DNA from 2 places in the Chryseobacterium sp. CBo1 genome. Region 2 is predicted to be linked to the other one. Evidence: riboswitches for the same ligand, from Rfam matches in the RefSeq annotation. Region 2 holds a riboswitch; the other holds the start of a gene.

Region 1 (8,409 bases), on a different contig from region 2:
CGTTCTCGGCTTCCAGATTCCTGCCCGAAAAATAGGAACCTGAGCATTGGTATTTTTAATTCTCTTTGCTGTTTCCAGCATTTGTTGTTCACTTTCCGCACTGCATGGTCCTGCGATGATAAGAGGTTGCTGAAAATCTTTTATCCAGCTGTTTTCTAAATCTCTTAAGTTCATATTGTAAATTTTATTTTAAATTAAAGGCAATAGTATATTCATTATAAAGTTACTTTATAATTCTTTCTAAAAAATGTCGTTCAAAAATTGTTATGAAATCAGGAATCTACAGTAGAGTTCCCATATTTTTTTTAAGAAAGAAATTAAATTAGCTGTACCAATAAAATCGATAATAGCTTCTAAAATTTCTGTAATAAAAAGTTGCAAAAGAAAGATAACTGCTTAAAAAATAAGCAGGTGCAAAACTGATTGTTTGAGTAGAATCAGCAGTATATGGAAGTTTGGAATGTTCCAATTTGTATACTTTTTTATCTTGTCTCTGTAAATATTAAGCAAATATATAAAAAATTATGACAAATCAAACTTCATCAAATCATCAAGATCTTTCAGTAGCGGATTTTTTTCTATAAATTTTTCGAAAATTTTCTTTTTGGTGACGATTTCAATCTTAAGATTTTCATGATCTTTTTTAAATTGAAACTCTATGGAATGGTTATTTACCTTATGTTTAAAATGATTAAAAAACTCAATACTTATCTTATCAAACTCATTTTTTGCGGAATCTGAAGGATAAGATATCTGAATAATTTTTTCATCAATTTTAGTAAATTTAAAAGTTTTTATAGCATTGAAAACCACAGGATCTTTTTGGCGAAGCTGTTTTAAAAGGATCATCCATTCGTTCTGTACATCTGTTTCAGTAAAATGATGTTCTGGAAGTTTTTCTGTATTTACAATTGTTGCTTTATCTTCAACTTCAGATTTTTCTTCTTTATTTAAAAGAGAATTAATGCTGAAACTTGAAGAAATATTGGGTCTTGATAAAGGTTTTGAAGCTTTTTTGATGAGAACTTCAGCAGGCGGTTCAAGAGCAGTTTTTGTCTCAACTTTTACCTCTTCATTTTTTTTCTCCTGAATCTGAGTTGGTAATTTTACTTCCTGCTTCTCTTTGAGAAATGGAGCTAATATTATAAACTTTTTTTTTTAGCTAATTCGCCACCGGCAGAAAGAGAAGACAATTGCATCAACGCAATTTCTACAGTAAGCCTCGGATTTTTTGAATTTTTGTAATTAATGTCTGCATGATTACAGATTTCAATAGCATCAATCAGATGTTGAGCGCTCCATTTTTGTCCCTGTTCCGTAAATTTCACTTTGGTCTGCTCTCCTACCTCGATCAGATCCATTGTTGATGGATTCTGAGCCATCATCAGATCACGGAAATGATTACCAAGTCCTGCAATAAATAAATGCGGATCAAAACCTTTCTTTACAATTTCATTGAAAGCAGAAAGCACTTCAGGAATTTTACTTTCTTTCGCTAAATCTACAATTTTAAGATACTGATCGTAATCTAGAATGTTAAGAACTTCAGCAGCTTTAGCAAGTGTAATATTCTTTTGTGAAAAAGTAGAAAGTCTGTCAAAAATTGAAAGCGCATCTCTCAAAGCGCCATCAGCTTTTTGTGCAATCAAATACAAAGCATCATCTTCATATTTAATATTTTCTTTCTCAGCAATCTTTCTTAAATGATCCTGAATATCAAGAATAGTAATTCTTTTGAAATCGTAAATCTGACAACGGGATAAAATTGTAGGAATAATTTTATGCTTTTCCGTCGTTGCCAAAATGAAAATCGCATGAGCAGGCGGTTCTTCCAATGTTTTAAGGAAAGCATTGAAAGCCGCTGAAGACAACATGTGAACCTCATCGATTATATACACTTTGTACTGACCAACTTGTGGCGCAAAACGCACCTGATCGATTAGCTCACGAATATCATCAACAGAGTTATTGGATGCTGCATCGAGCTCATAGATATTGTAAGCAAAGCCGTCCTCTGAGACAGAGCCGTCCTTTTCGTTGATTTTTCTTGCCAAAATTCTGGCACAAGTTGTTTTGCCGACGCCTCGAGGACCGCAAAACAACAGCGCCTGTGCTAACTGATTTTCTTCAATAGCATGTTCCAGCGTATCTGTAATGTGAGACTGCCCAACAACGGTATCAAACTGTTGCGGGCGGTATTTTCTTGCAGATACGATAAAATTTTCCATTGCCCAAAAGTATGAAATATAGTTTTAATTTAAAAATTTTAATTTTCAAATTTCATTAAAATACACTTATAATTTTGGGTAACAGAATATTATTTATTGTAAGCGAATTCGATAATATCTTCGATTGCGGTCTTTATTTTTTGTCTTCCGTCTTCACTTTTCATATCGATACCGCAGAATGTAGTTGCATTGTGTGCCGTAAACATATTTAAGTGATAACTTCCAGCAACTAAAATAGCTGCAATTGCTCTAAATTTATCAGATTTTTCTCCAAAATAAGGATCTGTAATATTTTTGAATAATTCTTCACCCACTTCTTCTCTCTGATCAAAAAGCTTTTTAAGAATCGGCCGGCTTTCAGACATTTCCCAAATCAGGATTTTCTGAAGTTCTTTGTTCTTTTTAAGATTTTCAAACTGATTCAGAATTGCTATTTTAGACATTTCTTTTCCTCCGTCAGATAAATCTGTATCGCTTGCAAGCTCAAATCTGCTCCAGTAATCCTGAGATTTGATATATTCGTCGATCAATTTATCTGTACTTCCGAAATATTCGTAGATCAGCTTTTTATCAAAGCCTGCAACAGCAGCAATTTTGCTTACCATTAATCCTGAATATCCTTTGGTTTTCAAAATCTTTCCTACTGCATTGAGTAGTTTTTGTTTTGTTTTTTCTTTGTCCCTGATAGGACCTTGTACAACTTTTCTAGGCATCGTCTTATATATTAATTTGCTAAAAGCAATTTTTATTTACCATTAATCTTTTTGTCTCCAAAGAAGAGTAAACTTATTGTTTTTAAAAGAGTTATTGAACTCTGCTTTTACAAATATACATCTCTTTAGTGAGAATTGTATATCTTATTTTATTAATTACGATTTTTTCAATCACTTGGTTTTGAAATATCAAAAAAAATTGTTGCTAACCATTAATTTCTCACAATACAAAAAGTAAAAATACTACATCTAAACTTAATCAAATTTATCTACTTTTTAAATATCAGCATAAAAATAACGGCAAAAATAAATTATTTTTAAAATATGTACTCATTAAAAATATTATTTTTAATGCAAAAGATTTATAACTAATAATTGTGTGAATTAATATAACTCACAAATCCTTATTAAACATTAAGATTTATGCAATTAAAAAAAGGAACAATTTTTTCATAAATATTTTTATGAATTTTTATTGTGTGGAGCTTCTAATGTCTCTTTTATGGTAAATAATAATCAAAAAGAATATTTTGAACCTATCTTTGTACAAGCAAATATTATCGAAATCCAATGAAAATCGTCACTTTAAAAGAAGGCAATTTTGCGGCCGACAAACAAAAGAATTTCACACTGCTTGATAAACATCCGGAAGCCAAAGGAATCAAAATGTCGATACAACCTTTTTTAGCCATAACCAAAAACGATTACATCCTTATCGACGCTGGTTTCGGCTGGAAAAATGATAACGGGAAATTAGTTATTAAAGAAACTTTAGAAAGTGAAAATATTAGACCTGATCAGATCACAAAAGTTCTTCTTTCACACTTACACAAAGACCATATCAATGGAACTTTGGTGAAAACAGAGAATGGTTTTGAGCCTGTTTTCCCGAATGCTGAAATTTATATTCAAAAAAGAGAACTCGATTTCGCCTTTGAAAGCCGTGGAAATCCTTCCTTCGATTTTGAAGTTTTAGAATCGCTCATTCAATTGCCAAATATCATCTGGATGAATGATGATTATGGAAATATTAATGACGAAATTTATTATGAACTTGTTGGCGGTCACAGTCCGTTTATGCAGGTTTTTAAAATTACTGAAGATCGTGAAACCGCGTTTTATGGCGCAGATAATCTTCCTCAGGAATCTTATTTAAAATATCATCTGGCTTACAAAAGTGATTTTGATGGTAAAAAAGCGATGCAACTCCGCATTAAATGGTATGAAGAAGCCCTTGAAAACCACTGGAAAGTTTTGCTTTATCACGATTTGGAAAAAAGCATAATCCAATTCTAACTAAAATTTAAGTTTAAATCATTACCAATCAGATTTTATCGTACATTTGTTTTTTCGAAAAAGGAAATGGTGTCTTCCTTACCCAACCGCCTTAAAAAGCTGATGGCGCCTGATTAATTGAATGTTTTACCATTTAATCAGGAATGTATGTTTAAAAATAACAAAAAATCAGTTTTCAGAACGCTTCTTATTTTAATTAAATTATTTTTCAGAAAGTATCCTTCTGCTCTTTTTGTATTGAAATGGCTTTTCATTACTTTGATAACAGGAATTTTAATCGGAAGTGCTTCTGCATTTTTTCTTCAGACTTTGGAATGGGCAACGCAATTCAGAGAAAATCATCTTTGGCTGATTGCATTCTTACCTTTAGGTGGTTTTTTGGTTGGTTTAATGTATCATTATTTCGGAAAAGATGTTGAAGCCGGAAATAATTTATTGATTGAAACCATTCATGAGCCTGGAAAAATAATTCCTCTTAAAATGGCATCATTTGTTTATTTAGGAACGATGGTTACACATTTCTTTGGTGGTTCTGCAGGTCGTGAAGGCACGGCTTTACAAATGGCGGGAGCAATTGCTGACCAGTTTTCAAAACCATTCAGGATTTCAGAAGATGATAGAAAAATACTGATTATTTCTGCAATTTCAGCTGGGTTTGGTTCTGTTTTCGGTACACCTTTAGCCGGAGCAATTTTCGGACTGGAAGTTTTTCTTGTCGGAAGATTAAAATACAATGCCTTATTTCCCGCTTTTTCGGCAGCGATTATTGCGGATTTGACTACCAAATTATGGAATACCCATCATACTCATTATCATATTGACTTCATTCCTGAAATTTCATTTTTAAATATTCTATATGCAATCATTTCAGGGATTTTATTCGGAATCTGTGCTGCAATATTCAGTAAAGCAATTCATAAAACCGGAAATGTATTTAAATTAAAAATAAATTATTCTCCCTTAAGACCATTTTTTGGTGGAATTATCGTTGCATCTGCTGTTTTTTTAATGGGAACTACAAAATACGTCGGTTTAGGAATTCCGACCATTGTAGATTCTTTTGAACAGCAACTTCCAGCTTATGATTTTGCATTAAAAATGATTTTTACCATTGTCACTTTGGCGGCAGGTTTTAAAGGTGGTGAAGTTACTCCTCTGTTTTTTATCGGTGCAGCTTTAGGAAACGCTTTGGGATATTTTATTCCCTTACCTATCGCTCTGTTGGCAGGAATGGGCTTTGTAGCAGTTTTTGCCGGAGCAACCAATACACCGATCGCGTGCAGTATTATGGCAATTGAATTATTTGGAAATGAATGTGGCGTTTATGTTGCGATTGCCTGTGTTGTTTCTTATTTGTTTTCCGGTGCAAACAGTATTTACAAAAGCCAGATTATCGGAGAACCAAAAAACAGGAGATTTTTGAATGATATTGGCAAAAAATTGAGTGAACTATAAAATATGTAAAGACCGGAATAATCTACTCCGGTCTTGCTTAAGATATTATTTTTGAATTTAACGAATTATGATTTCATTCAAATTGAATTTAAAATCATTTAATTGTTTCTGTATTTTTAATTTTTGAGTTGAGAAAAAAGAAGTTTTCTCGAAAAGCTGTTCATAATATTCTATGCCGTCAAGAAGATTAGATTTAAATGTATTCCATTTTTTAACTTGCACATTCGTAAGTTCGCCTGAAAAACCTAAAATTTCTTTTTTTAAATGATCAACGTACATTTTTAATTCATTAATAAACATATTCGGCCGCTCAACATCCGAAAGAACGTTTGTATTTCCATAAATATGACCCACCATTTCCGAAAGCGAAACTTCTTTATCAAAATAAGCCAAATTTGGTCCCGGACAAATCACAACACCCTGTTTTTCACCTTTTATATCAATGTTGTTTTCCAGATAAGCAGAATTTACCAGACCAACACAAAGACATGCTTTATCGGTGATTTCATTTTTTTTAGATTGAAACTGATCTTCGGTTAATTCGTTTCTCACCGATTCAAGCTCATTTAATTTTATTTCCTGGTATTTTTTTGATGCCGTACAAATTCCCTGTGGAGAATATTCTTTGCTTAATGCCAATAATTTTTTAGGACACGAACTTCCAAATTTGTTTTTCGCTTCTTTTTGATATTTTAAAATTTCGTTTGAAGTTCCTCTTACTGTATTGAATGGAACGCCCAAAGGTGAGATATTGCTCAGAAAATAATCATCTTGCTTTGATTTTGCTAAAAGATTTCTGGTTTCACGGTCTACAGAAGTTGCTTCAGGAACCAAAAGAAAAGGCGATCCCCAACCAACACTGTCAACCAGATAATTCTCTAAAAGAAAATCATGCTCCTCGGAAGTTCCTACTCCACCCTGAACCGTTATTTTCATTTCTAAAGGTTCAGCAGGAATATACTTTTCTTTTTGTTGAAGAGCTTTAATCATCAAAGAATGTGCGGAGGAAATCAGTTCATTTTTCTTTTGTTTAAATTCTTCCATGATCGGACCAAGCAATAAACCTTCCGTTGCAAAAGCATGACCGCCACAATTCAAACCAGATTCAATTCTGTATTCGGAAACCCAAAGTCCTTTTTTTGCTAAAAAATTTCCCTGGATCATTGCAGAACGGAAATCGCTGACCTTAAGAATAATTTTCTTTTTAATAAAGTTATTTCTATCTGGAAAAAAGTCATCAAATTCTTCAATATAGCTGTACAAACGAGGGTTCATTCCTGCAGAAAGTATCATTGCCGAAGAAATTTTACTTTTAGCAAAACCGCGTAGCGAAGCATGTGCATCATTATAAATTACAGGAAGCTGCACGTTTTTTTTGTAATTGTCTTTATCAACTTTGGTCATGATATTGACATCAATATTTCCCGGAATGAGATTTTTTTCTACAAAATTTTTAATATTTGATGCTAAAGAATCGCCCTGATTCAAAATATTCTGTAAACCGTTCTTTAACTCGGAAGTATTGGGAAGCATTGCCATAAAATTCTTGAGCACTTCCGTATTCTTAGAAATTTCTTCTTTGAAAGATTCAAATTTTTCGGTGACGATATCATCCATCATATCGAGATAATCGGTGATTCTTTTGGCTCTGTAATCTTCGGTTTTAGTAGAAATCCCGAAATAGTTGAGATTGAATTTTTTGCTGTAGAAATTTTTCATTTTTTCTACAATTTCATCGTCAATAATTGAAACAACGGAGGAAATTCCGTATTGTGCAACACGAATCGGGCTGTCGATCGTGTAAGATAATCCCATAACGGGAATATGAAAACTGTGTAAAGGCTTATTAATCATTATTTAAATAAAAATTTTACCCTCATATTTCTATGAAAGTGATAATGATCTGAAAACCTGCGAATTTCTTCTAAAAATTCTTTACAAAAATAAATATTTACGGCAGACTATGCAAGAGATAACAATTTAAACAAATCTAATGCTGTACAATTTTTAAAATCAAATATTTACGAAAAATATTGAATTTTTATAAATTTATCATTAAAAATCATAACAATTTGGTAGTATTTTAATTCTATTTTCATTAAATTTACGTTTTCAATTTCATAAACAACTATTGCTTTATAATGTTTGAGTTTAGAAAAATACTCTTTTTACTCAGTCTATTTTTTAGTTTTTTAGCACCCTCTCAGCAAAAACTGACCGCCAAAGAACTGAAAGCTAAGATTACCAACAATTCTAAACTATACAAAACAAATATTGATAAGGCTTACCAGGAACTGAACGGACTCATGAATCAGTCTGTTATTCTGAAAGATTCGATTTCTGAAATGAAACTTCTTGACAGAAAATGCCGCTATTTTTACAGTAAAAATATGATGGACAGCCTGATTATTACCAGTGAAAACCTTCAGAAAAAAGCTAACAAATTCAATGACATTTATTTTGAAGCCATGTCGCATATTTATATTGCCGAGATCTATTCCATCAATAAATTTCCTGACAAGGCAATTTTAAATCTGAATTCAGCATACAAGATCTTACAAAAAGGTGATCCTGAAAGCGAGAAGATTTTCTATGCAAAAGCGAATGTTCTGAGCAGTTTTGCCAATATTTATTTAGATAAAAATCAGCCAAAAGAAGCCGCAAAAAAAATTTATGAACAGATCCAAAGTGGAAAACAGCTGAAAAATAAATTTGAA
Region 2 (8,409 bases):
TCTTTATTGTAAAGCTGTTGGTAAATATCACGTACTCCGATATACGCTTCGGCTCTTGCTTTCTGTAAAGAAGGTAATTGCAATGGGTAGAACATTGCAGTTTTATCCACTTTATCTACTTCCTGTAAATGACCTACCCAACCATTATCAACCACAAGGCAATCGTTACGATGGAACGATTGCAATTCGCCACTATACGGAGCAGGCTTAGGAATGGCTGCAAGAACAGGTACGGAAATAGCTGGTTTATCAGCCTGGTCATTTCCGTTAGACTGCGAAAATAAATCGCGAATAATTTCCTGTTTTGTTCCGTTGGGTGGAACGGTTCTATTGACCGAGCCATTGGAAACTGAAGGCGTATAAGGTTGCTGCATTGCTGAACTGAACAGGTCGATTTGGCGACCAATGTTAGCCCGTTGTTTTTTGGTAGTTTGCTTTTTAGATTTCGTTGCTTTCTTTGGTGGAGTTAAAACCGCTATGTTTTCATCATCATTTTCAAACAGGTCGAAAATGCTTAACTGTTTTAATTCCTGCGGACTTTCCAGTATGATGGCTGATTGTGTTAAACGATGTTGTTCCGGCTGAATGATTTCACGCTCTTGAATTTCACGTTCAATAACTGGAGGTGTAACAATGGGCTGTGTCGGAATTTGAACAATAGGTTCATCATTCCGTTTTTCTTTGTACAAAGACAAGTTTAAATGCTTTCCAAAATCATCGGAAAGCATCTGTTCAAGGCTATTTGCAATGCCCTCAACACCCTTGTTGTGTGTATAGATTAAAGCAGGTTGCCCGTAAGGGTCGGTAGCTACTTTCCAATGTGTATGTACAATTTGTCCACTTTTATCTAACAAAGCATTGCTTGGCGTACCGTAGCCTGTTTTCGTACTTTGGCAAAATAAATCTTCTCTTTCAGTCAGATTTTGTTTTGCTGTATTCTTTTGGAGAATGATAAGATCACTGCCGACCTCAGTACCTGCATAATCAGTAAATAGATTATTGGGTAAGCGAATTACGGATACCAAATCGTTGTTTTCCATCAACGCTCTGCGTATAGGCTCGTTATTCGGACTGTTTAAAATCCCTTGTGAGGTAATAAAAGCCTGTAAACCGCCCTCACGGAGCATATCGTTACCTTTCAGAAAGAAATAATTGTGAATGCTTCGGGCAGCCTGAACTTTTGCACTCTCTTTACTACGAGAATACGAAAGGTCAAAAACAGAAGTATCGCCAAAAGGGATATTGCTGGCAACAACATCGTAACTGTTTTGTTCTTTTTCGGGTATTTCTTCAAAACCGCTTATACGGACAGTGCTTTCGGGATAAAGCTGTTTTAATATTTTTCCTGTGAGCACATCTTTTTCATAGGCTGTAACTTTGGTTTCGTTCCCTGCAAAGGATTCGACAAATGATCCGATACCTGCCGATGGTTCAAGGAATTTATCAATGTGCAAACCGCTATCCCGCAAGGCTGATGAAAGAGCATCAATGACCTCTGTCGGGGTATAAAAAGCAGTCAGTACCGAACTTTTCATACTGTCCACATATCGGCGGTATTGTTTGTCGTCTTGGGAGTTTTCTTTGAGTAGTTGGTGGAGTTCCTGCGTAATCGGAAAGAGGTCGTGTTCAGTCTTTCTCCAGTTATTGATGTCTATTTCATTTTCAATGGGGTTCAGAACGAATTTAAGACCGCCAAATCCGCTGTATTGCATCATTAGCAGTCTTTCGCCTACGGTGGCTTGCCGTTTCTCCTTTTCCAGTTTAAAAACAATTCGCAGGGCATCAATATTCTGTTGGAGATGAAAACGCTTACTGAAGCCCATTTTCCTCAATCCATATTGCGATGGTTCCGGTCAGTTCAGTGTAGAGTACATCGAACTCATACCCGTAGGCGAAATCATCAGTTCGTTCATAGCCTGCAAAAACGGGTTCGCAAACCGGAAGCATTTTCAGGGCGAACGGTCGCAGTTCCTCGTCTGCCATTACGGTATCAAACTCATTGCATACCACTTTGAAAACCGTGTCGAACCTGGAAAAGTGTAAGCCCTCAAAAAGTATGTAGCTGGCGATTTCGTCGCATTGCTCAACTACGTTTCCCGAACGGAAAGCCCCCTCATAAGCATTGGCAGCCCACGATGAACGTTGGTCGATAAACTTTTGGTCGTGTGCCTTTTCAGGGAAGCTGCTGTTTAATAATTCTTGCAGTCGTAACCTGAAATACGATAGGTCTTTTTGCTGTGTACTCATACTATAATTTTGTTTAGAATTTTACTTGAAGCCTAAAATTATAAGCGGAAGCAAATGCCTTTGTGAATGTTGCAGGGTTTGGCGTTGAGAGGCGGTATTTGGCGTAATAGAATGAAAAGACAAAAAGGATATTTCTTTACGGCAGATATATTATAATATTTTTTTAATACATTTGTCGTTCCAAAAGGAAATGGTGTTCTTCCTTACCCAACCGCTTTTAAAAGCTGATGACGCCTGATTAAATTAAATGTTTAACATTTTAATCGGGTTGGTTATGTCAATAAATAACAAAAAGTCATTCGGTCAAAAAAACAATTTATCTACGAAAGTATTTTTCAGAAAGTATCCTTCAATTCCCTACATCCTTAAATGGACATTTTTATGTTTGCTTATCGGACTTTGTGTTGGTAGTGCTTCAGCAGGTTTTCTGCAATCATTGGACTGGGTTACAAATTATCGTGAAAATCATTTATGGTTAATTGCATTATTGCCAATTGGTGGTTTTTTCATCGGTTTGCTCTATTACTATTTGGGCAAAGACATTGAAGCAGGAAATAATTTGCTTATTGACACCATTCACAATCCAAAAGAAATTATCTCGTTCCGAATGGCTCCGTTTGTGTATATCGGAACTATTGCTACGCATTTTTTTGGCGGCTCGGCAGGACGTGAGGGGACGGCTTTACAAATGGCGGGTGCTATTGCCGACCAATTTGTCAAACCTTTTCGATTGACAGAGAGCGAACGAAAAATTTTAATTATTTCGGCTATTTCCGCAGGTTTCGGCTCCGTATTCGGAACACCATTAGCAGGTGCAGTCTTTGGTTTGGAAGTTTTTCTAATCGGACGACTGAAATATGATGCTATTTTTCCTGCATTTGCCGCAGGAATTATTGCCGATTTAGTTACCAAACTTTGGCAGACACATCACACACATTATCACATCAATTTTGTACCCAACATTTCATTTCTAAATATTATATATGTAATTATTGCAGGGATTATTTTTGGGTTATGTTCCGCAACATTTAGCAAGGTCATTCATAAAACAAGTGCGATTTTTAAATCAAAAATTGAATTTGCTCCTTTTCGTCCCTTAGTTGGCGGAGTGATTGTGGCTTTTGCGGTTTGGGCAATCGGCACAACAAAATACATTGGGTTAGGTATTCCAACTATTGTTCACTCGTTTGACCAACAATTACCTGCATATGATTTTGCGTTGAAAATGGCTTTTACTATTATCACACTTTCGGCAGGTTTCAAAGGCGGCGAAATAACGCCGTTATTCTTTATCGGAGCAACTTTGGGAAATACTATAAGTTTATTCATTCCGTTACCAACAGGACTTTTGGCAGGAATGGGATTTGTTGCTGTATTTGCAGGAGCAACCAATACACCATTAGCTTGTATTATTATGGCAATTGAACTATTTGGTGTTGAATGTGGTGTATATGTAGCTATCGCTTGTGTAATTTCGTATCTCTTGTCAGGCCACACTAGTATTTACGGTAAACAAATGATTGGCGAACCAAAGAACCGCAGATTTTCAAATCACCAAGGAAAACGCTTAACTGAACTCAATGGAAATCATAAATAAACAATTTGTAAAGGATAAAAATATTAAATCCACTTAAATTGCTAACACACTTACTGACTACCCAATATTTGAAGCATCCTGCCGACTTCAATATCCATTCGGGAAGAGGCAAACCATTTTTTGCCGAGGTCTTTGAGTGATGACCCGATGTGGTAAAGCTCTGTCTTGTCAATAATTTAAAAACGGTCGTTGATATAGAGAAATTTTTATACTTATTTTTTCGGTTACAACAAAGATAGATTTGGTTACATCCCGGATTTTTAAACCACTGAACTTTGTCAATAATTAAATTTTAAAATATGAAAATTGTATTGACAGGTTCTTTAGGGCATATCGGAAAACCACTTGCAGAAGGGTTGGTAGCAAAAGGACATTCCGTAACGGTTATCAGCAGTAATGTCGGCAGACAAAATGAGATCGAAGCTATTGGGGCAGTTCCTGCTGTTGGCTCGCTTGAAGACGTAGGTTTTCTTGTGAAAACTTTTACAGGTGCAAACATCGTTTATCTGATGGAACCGCCCGCAAATTATTTCAATAAAACTATCGATGTTTACGCACACAGGATAAGGATAGCTAATATTTACGTACAGGCTATTCTATTGGCAGGTGTAACCAAAGTGGTGCATTTGAGCAGTATCGGTGCACATACAGATCACGGAAACGGAATGCTCCGTATTCATTATGAGGTAGAGCAGATTTTAAAAGAATTACCGGAATCGGTTTCCCTGAAAGAAATGCGACCTGTTGGCTTTTACTATAACATGTTTGCATTTATACCTGCTATCAAATCACAGGGGGCAATTATCCAAAATTATGGTGGCGATAAAAAAGAACCTTGGGTTTCGCCTTTAGATATTGCCAGTGCCATTGTAGAAGAGATGGAAAAACCATTTAACGGCAGGACAATTCGTTATATTGCCAGCGATGAAGTTTCTCCAAACAAAGTGGCTCAAGTGCTGGGCGAGGCAATTGGAAAACCCGATCTGAAATGGCAGATGGTTTCTGATGAACAATTTTTAAATGCTCTGTTGGCTATTGGTTTCAATCCACAGGTTGCCAAAGGTTATACAGAAATGAACGCCAGCCGAAGAACGGATGCCTACGAAGATTACAATTTGTACAAACCGCAATCATTGGGTAAAGTAAAATTGACCGATTTTGCAGGCGAATTTGCAACCGTCTTCAATAAAAAATAAATATCTTTATACTGTGCAAAATAAGCCTACATATCGAATAAAAACCATTAGCGAATACCATAAGGTCAGGGAGTTGCCCAAGCCACAGCACCCTCTTATCAGTGTGATTAATTGTGCCGACATTCGACATATAGGCAACGTATGTGATTATAGATGGATGCTCGATTTTTATTCCATATCGCTCAAACGGTCTTCGTATTCTAAGGCAATATATGGGCAACAGGAATATGACTTTGATGAGGGGATTATGTATTTTTCTGCACCGAAGCAGTTATTTAGTTTTGAAATAGATAAAGAGGCAACGCCCGATTTTTCAGGGTGGATATTGCTTGTTCACCCTGACTTTTTATGGCATACGAGCCTCGCTGATAAGATCTTAAAATACGAGTTCTTTGGTTATGATGTACACGAGGCATTATTCCTATCGGAAAAGGAAGAATTACTATTGAAGAATATTATTCTGGGTATTCAGCAGGAGTATCACACGAATATGGATAAGCTCAGCCAGCATATTATTATTTCACAAATAGAAACGTTGCTCAATTATGCCGAACGGTTTTATGAGCGGCAGTTTCTGATAAGAAAAATCACTAATCATCAAATCCTGGACAGACTGGATAAATTATTAAACGATTACTTTAACGACAACGATCTGGCTTCAAGAGGACTTCCTACAGTTCAATATGTATCGGATAAATTAAACGTGTCGCCCAACTATTTAAGTGGCTTACTTAAAATATTGACAGGACAGACCACGCAGCAGCACATTCACGATAAACTGATTTTAAAAGCTAAAGAAAAACTTTCAACAACAGATTTGACGGTTAGTGAAATTGCATATGGATTAGGTTTTGAGCATTCTCAATCCTTTAATAGAATATTCAAAAGCAAGACTGATCAGTCACCTTTAGAATTTAGAAAATCATTCAATTGAAAACTTGTGAATGGCACAAACAAACTCTATAGAGAAATGAGAGGGTTTATTGTTGATTAAGGATTTGAAGCATCCTACCAACTTCAATATCCATTCTGGAAAATGCAAACCATTTATTACCAAGATCTTTGAGGGATGCTCCGATATGATATAGCTCGGTATTGTCAATAATCAAAAAACGGTCGTGGGTATTGGTGAAAACCTCAATCTCGATGGGAGGATATTGGCTGTTGTACCGTTGCATATCAAGCCGTAATTGATTGCTGATAGATTTGGTATGTATGGTGGAGGCTACATTTGTATTGCGCTTACTCAATAAGGTCAGCACCGTATCATCCACATAATTATCAAGCAGGATAATGGAATTTCCAGCACTACGGATAATATCAGAAACAAAAGCATCGGCATCAAAAACCTGTCCGTGGTAAAAGATACCTTTTTCGCTGTGGAGCTTGTCGTTTTCCAAAGCCTTAAAGATTTTCTCAAATTTTTGATCGGCTTGTAATTGCTTCAATTCAATCTTATCCAAACGATGAAATAAAGAGGCGTTACTGATTAGCATTCTTCTCATTTCTACGAAAGCTTCCATAATTTCAACGCTCACTTTAATAGCAATATGTGAACGAAGTATAGCAGATGCCATTGCAATACCTTGTTCGGTAAAAGCATAAGGTAGATAACGTCTTCCACCATAGTTTAAACTTGAGGTTCCAAATTGGAACCTCAAGTTTTCAAATTCTTCATCTGTCAATTGAAAGCAAAATGAAATAGGAAACCTTTCATATTTCTTTTTACCGCTTTGTTGAGGTTCTTTGTTTCCACTTGGTGTAAGGAAGCGAGGTCGCTATCTAGCATTACTTGCTTTCCACGTAAGGAATAAATCAGGCTCTTGATTTCCATTGTGCTAATGGTAGGTTTGTTTTCCATTACTTTTTGTAACTTTTGTTTTTTTTAAATTCAAAAGAGGTTTTGTATTCTTCATCCAATATGATAAAGGCATCGAACTTCTTTCCTGCCTTGCTTTTCATTCCTTTAATAAGTGAAGTTTTACCTTTATTGATAAGACTTTCAATATCGGCTATCCTGATTTGTACGCCACACACATTACGGAACTGTATCCAATTACAAACTTCATCAGGACACTTTACAATTTTATCCCGGATGATGAGTTGCTGGCTTTTACATTTCGGGCAATTCAGTTTAGGCAGGTTGTTTTGAGCAATGGAAGTTTGCAATAGTTCATCGGTAATAGATATTGCATATTTTTCCATTTCTGTTTGAAATGCTCCGACATCGGCTTCATTGTTTTCTATTTTCTGCAAGGCGAGTTCCCATTCAGCGGTCATTGCCACATCTGCAATTTTGCGGTCTTTTACGAGTTCATATACCTGCAATCCTTTTTCAGTGGGTATCAGGGATTTCTTTTCTCGTTGGATATAGTTGCGGGTAAACAGCGTTTCGATTATCGCTGCCCTTGTAGCAGGCGTGCCAATACCGATATTTTGCAGGGCTTTCCGTTCGTCCTCGTTTTCCATCTCCTTTCCGGCGTTTTCCATTGCCGACAATAGCCCGGCTTCTGTATAAAGCACAGGCGGTTTGGTTTTCTTTTCTAAACAAATGGCTTCCTTAATGTTCAGTTCGTCACCTTTTTTTAAATCGGGTAAGTCCTGAATTGGTTCAGTGTCTTCGTCCGAGAAAGTTCCCTTTATCAAACGCCAACCTGCTTCCAAAACTTTACAGCCTTTCAGCGTAAAATCGTAATGCGATACTTGCAACGCTATATCTGTTACTTCTTTGATACAAGGTTGTGATATGGCTTCGAGCAGTCGAAAGGCAATCATATTATAAACTTTCGTTTCGTCCGTTTTGAGAGCAGACGGAATTTTGTCGGTAATAAGTAAACCGTGGTGGTCTGTCACACGTAAATCGTTTACGATACGCTTATTAAACCGACCCCATTTTACTTTTGATACCGCTTGTTTAAATTGCTCATTATTCTGCAATGCTCTTACAAGGTTGGGAATTTCAGCCCACATATCTTCAGGGATATATTTACTTCCGGTGCGTGGGTAAGTGATAAACTTCTTTTCGTAAAGGCTTTGGGCAATATTCAGGGTTTCTTCGGAAGAAAGGTTGAGCTTTTTATTAGCTTCCTTTTGCAGTCCTGTAAGGTCAAACAACAAAGGCGGTTGCTCTGTAACGCTTTTGGTTTCTACCGATGTAATTGTTGCCGTATCGCTTCGCTGAATGGCTTTCAATGTATCATCGGCAAGTTTTTGGTCTTCCCATTTGGTTTTGGAAAGGCTTTTGAAATCAACATTTTCTTTGTTGTGTGATAGCTGAATTTGCCTATACTTCTTAATAGAGAAATTTTTGTTTTCCAAATAGCGTTTACAAATAAGAGCCAATGTAGGCGTTTGCACCCTACCTAACGA

Evidence for each region. A riboswitch is a leader RNA that binds a small molecule or an ion and turns the genes downstream of it on or off. The one in region 2 is predicted to bind fluoride.
Region 1: another riboswitch for fluoride. It lies ahead of BA768_RS17085 (voltage-gated chloride channel family protein); the one in region 2 lies ahead of BA768_RS16165 (voltage-gated chloride channel family protein).

Annotation. Positions count from the first base shown of each region.
Region 1 covers NZ_MAUH01000045.1:82,474-90,882, forward strand. The annotation lists gene BA768_RS17060 (chorismate mutase) at 1-174, opposite strand, end outside; gene BA768_RS17065 (hypothetical protein) at 523-849, opposite strand; gene BA768_RS21615 (hypothetical protein) at 965-1,090, shown strand; gene dnaX (DNA polymerase III subunit gamma/tau) at 1,143-2,228, opposite strand; gene BA768_RS17075 (TetR/AcrR family transcriptional regulator) at 2,318-2,941, opposite strand; gene BA768_RS17080 (MBL fold metallo-hydrolase) at 3,512-4,237, shown strand; fluoride riboswitch at 4,291-4,356, shown strand; gene BA768_RS17085 (voltage-gated chloride channel family protein) at 4,385-5,692, shown strand; gene BA768_RS17090 (hypothetical protein) at 5,750-7,546, opposite strand; gene BA768_RS17095 (helix-turn-helix transcriptional regulator) at 7,834-8,409, shown strand, end outside.
Region 2 covers NZ_MAUH01000037.1:9,701-18,109, reverse strand. The annotation lists partial or broken gene BA768_RS16175 (N-6 DNA methylase) at 1-1,823, opposite strand, end outside; gene BA768_RS16170 (DUF1896 domain-containing protein) at 1,810-2,247, opposite strand; fluoride riboswitch at 2,425-2,491, shown strand; gene BA768_RS16165 (voltage-gated chloride channel family protein) at 2,522-3,844, shown strand; partial or broken gene BA768_RS21535 (ORF6N domain-containing protein) at 3,895-4,020, opposite strand; gene BA768_RS16160 (NmrA family NAD(P)-binding protein) at 4,144-5,040, shown strand; gene BA768_RS16155 (helix-turn-helix domain-containing protein) at 5,054-5,974, shown strand; partial or broken gene BA768_RS16150 (ORF6N domain-containing protein) at 6,021-6,829, opposite strand; gene BA768_RS16145 (type IA DNA topoisomerase) at 6,901-8,409, opposite strand, start outside.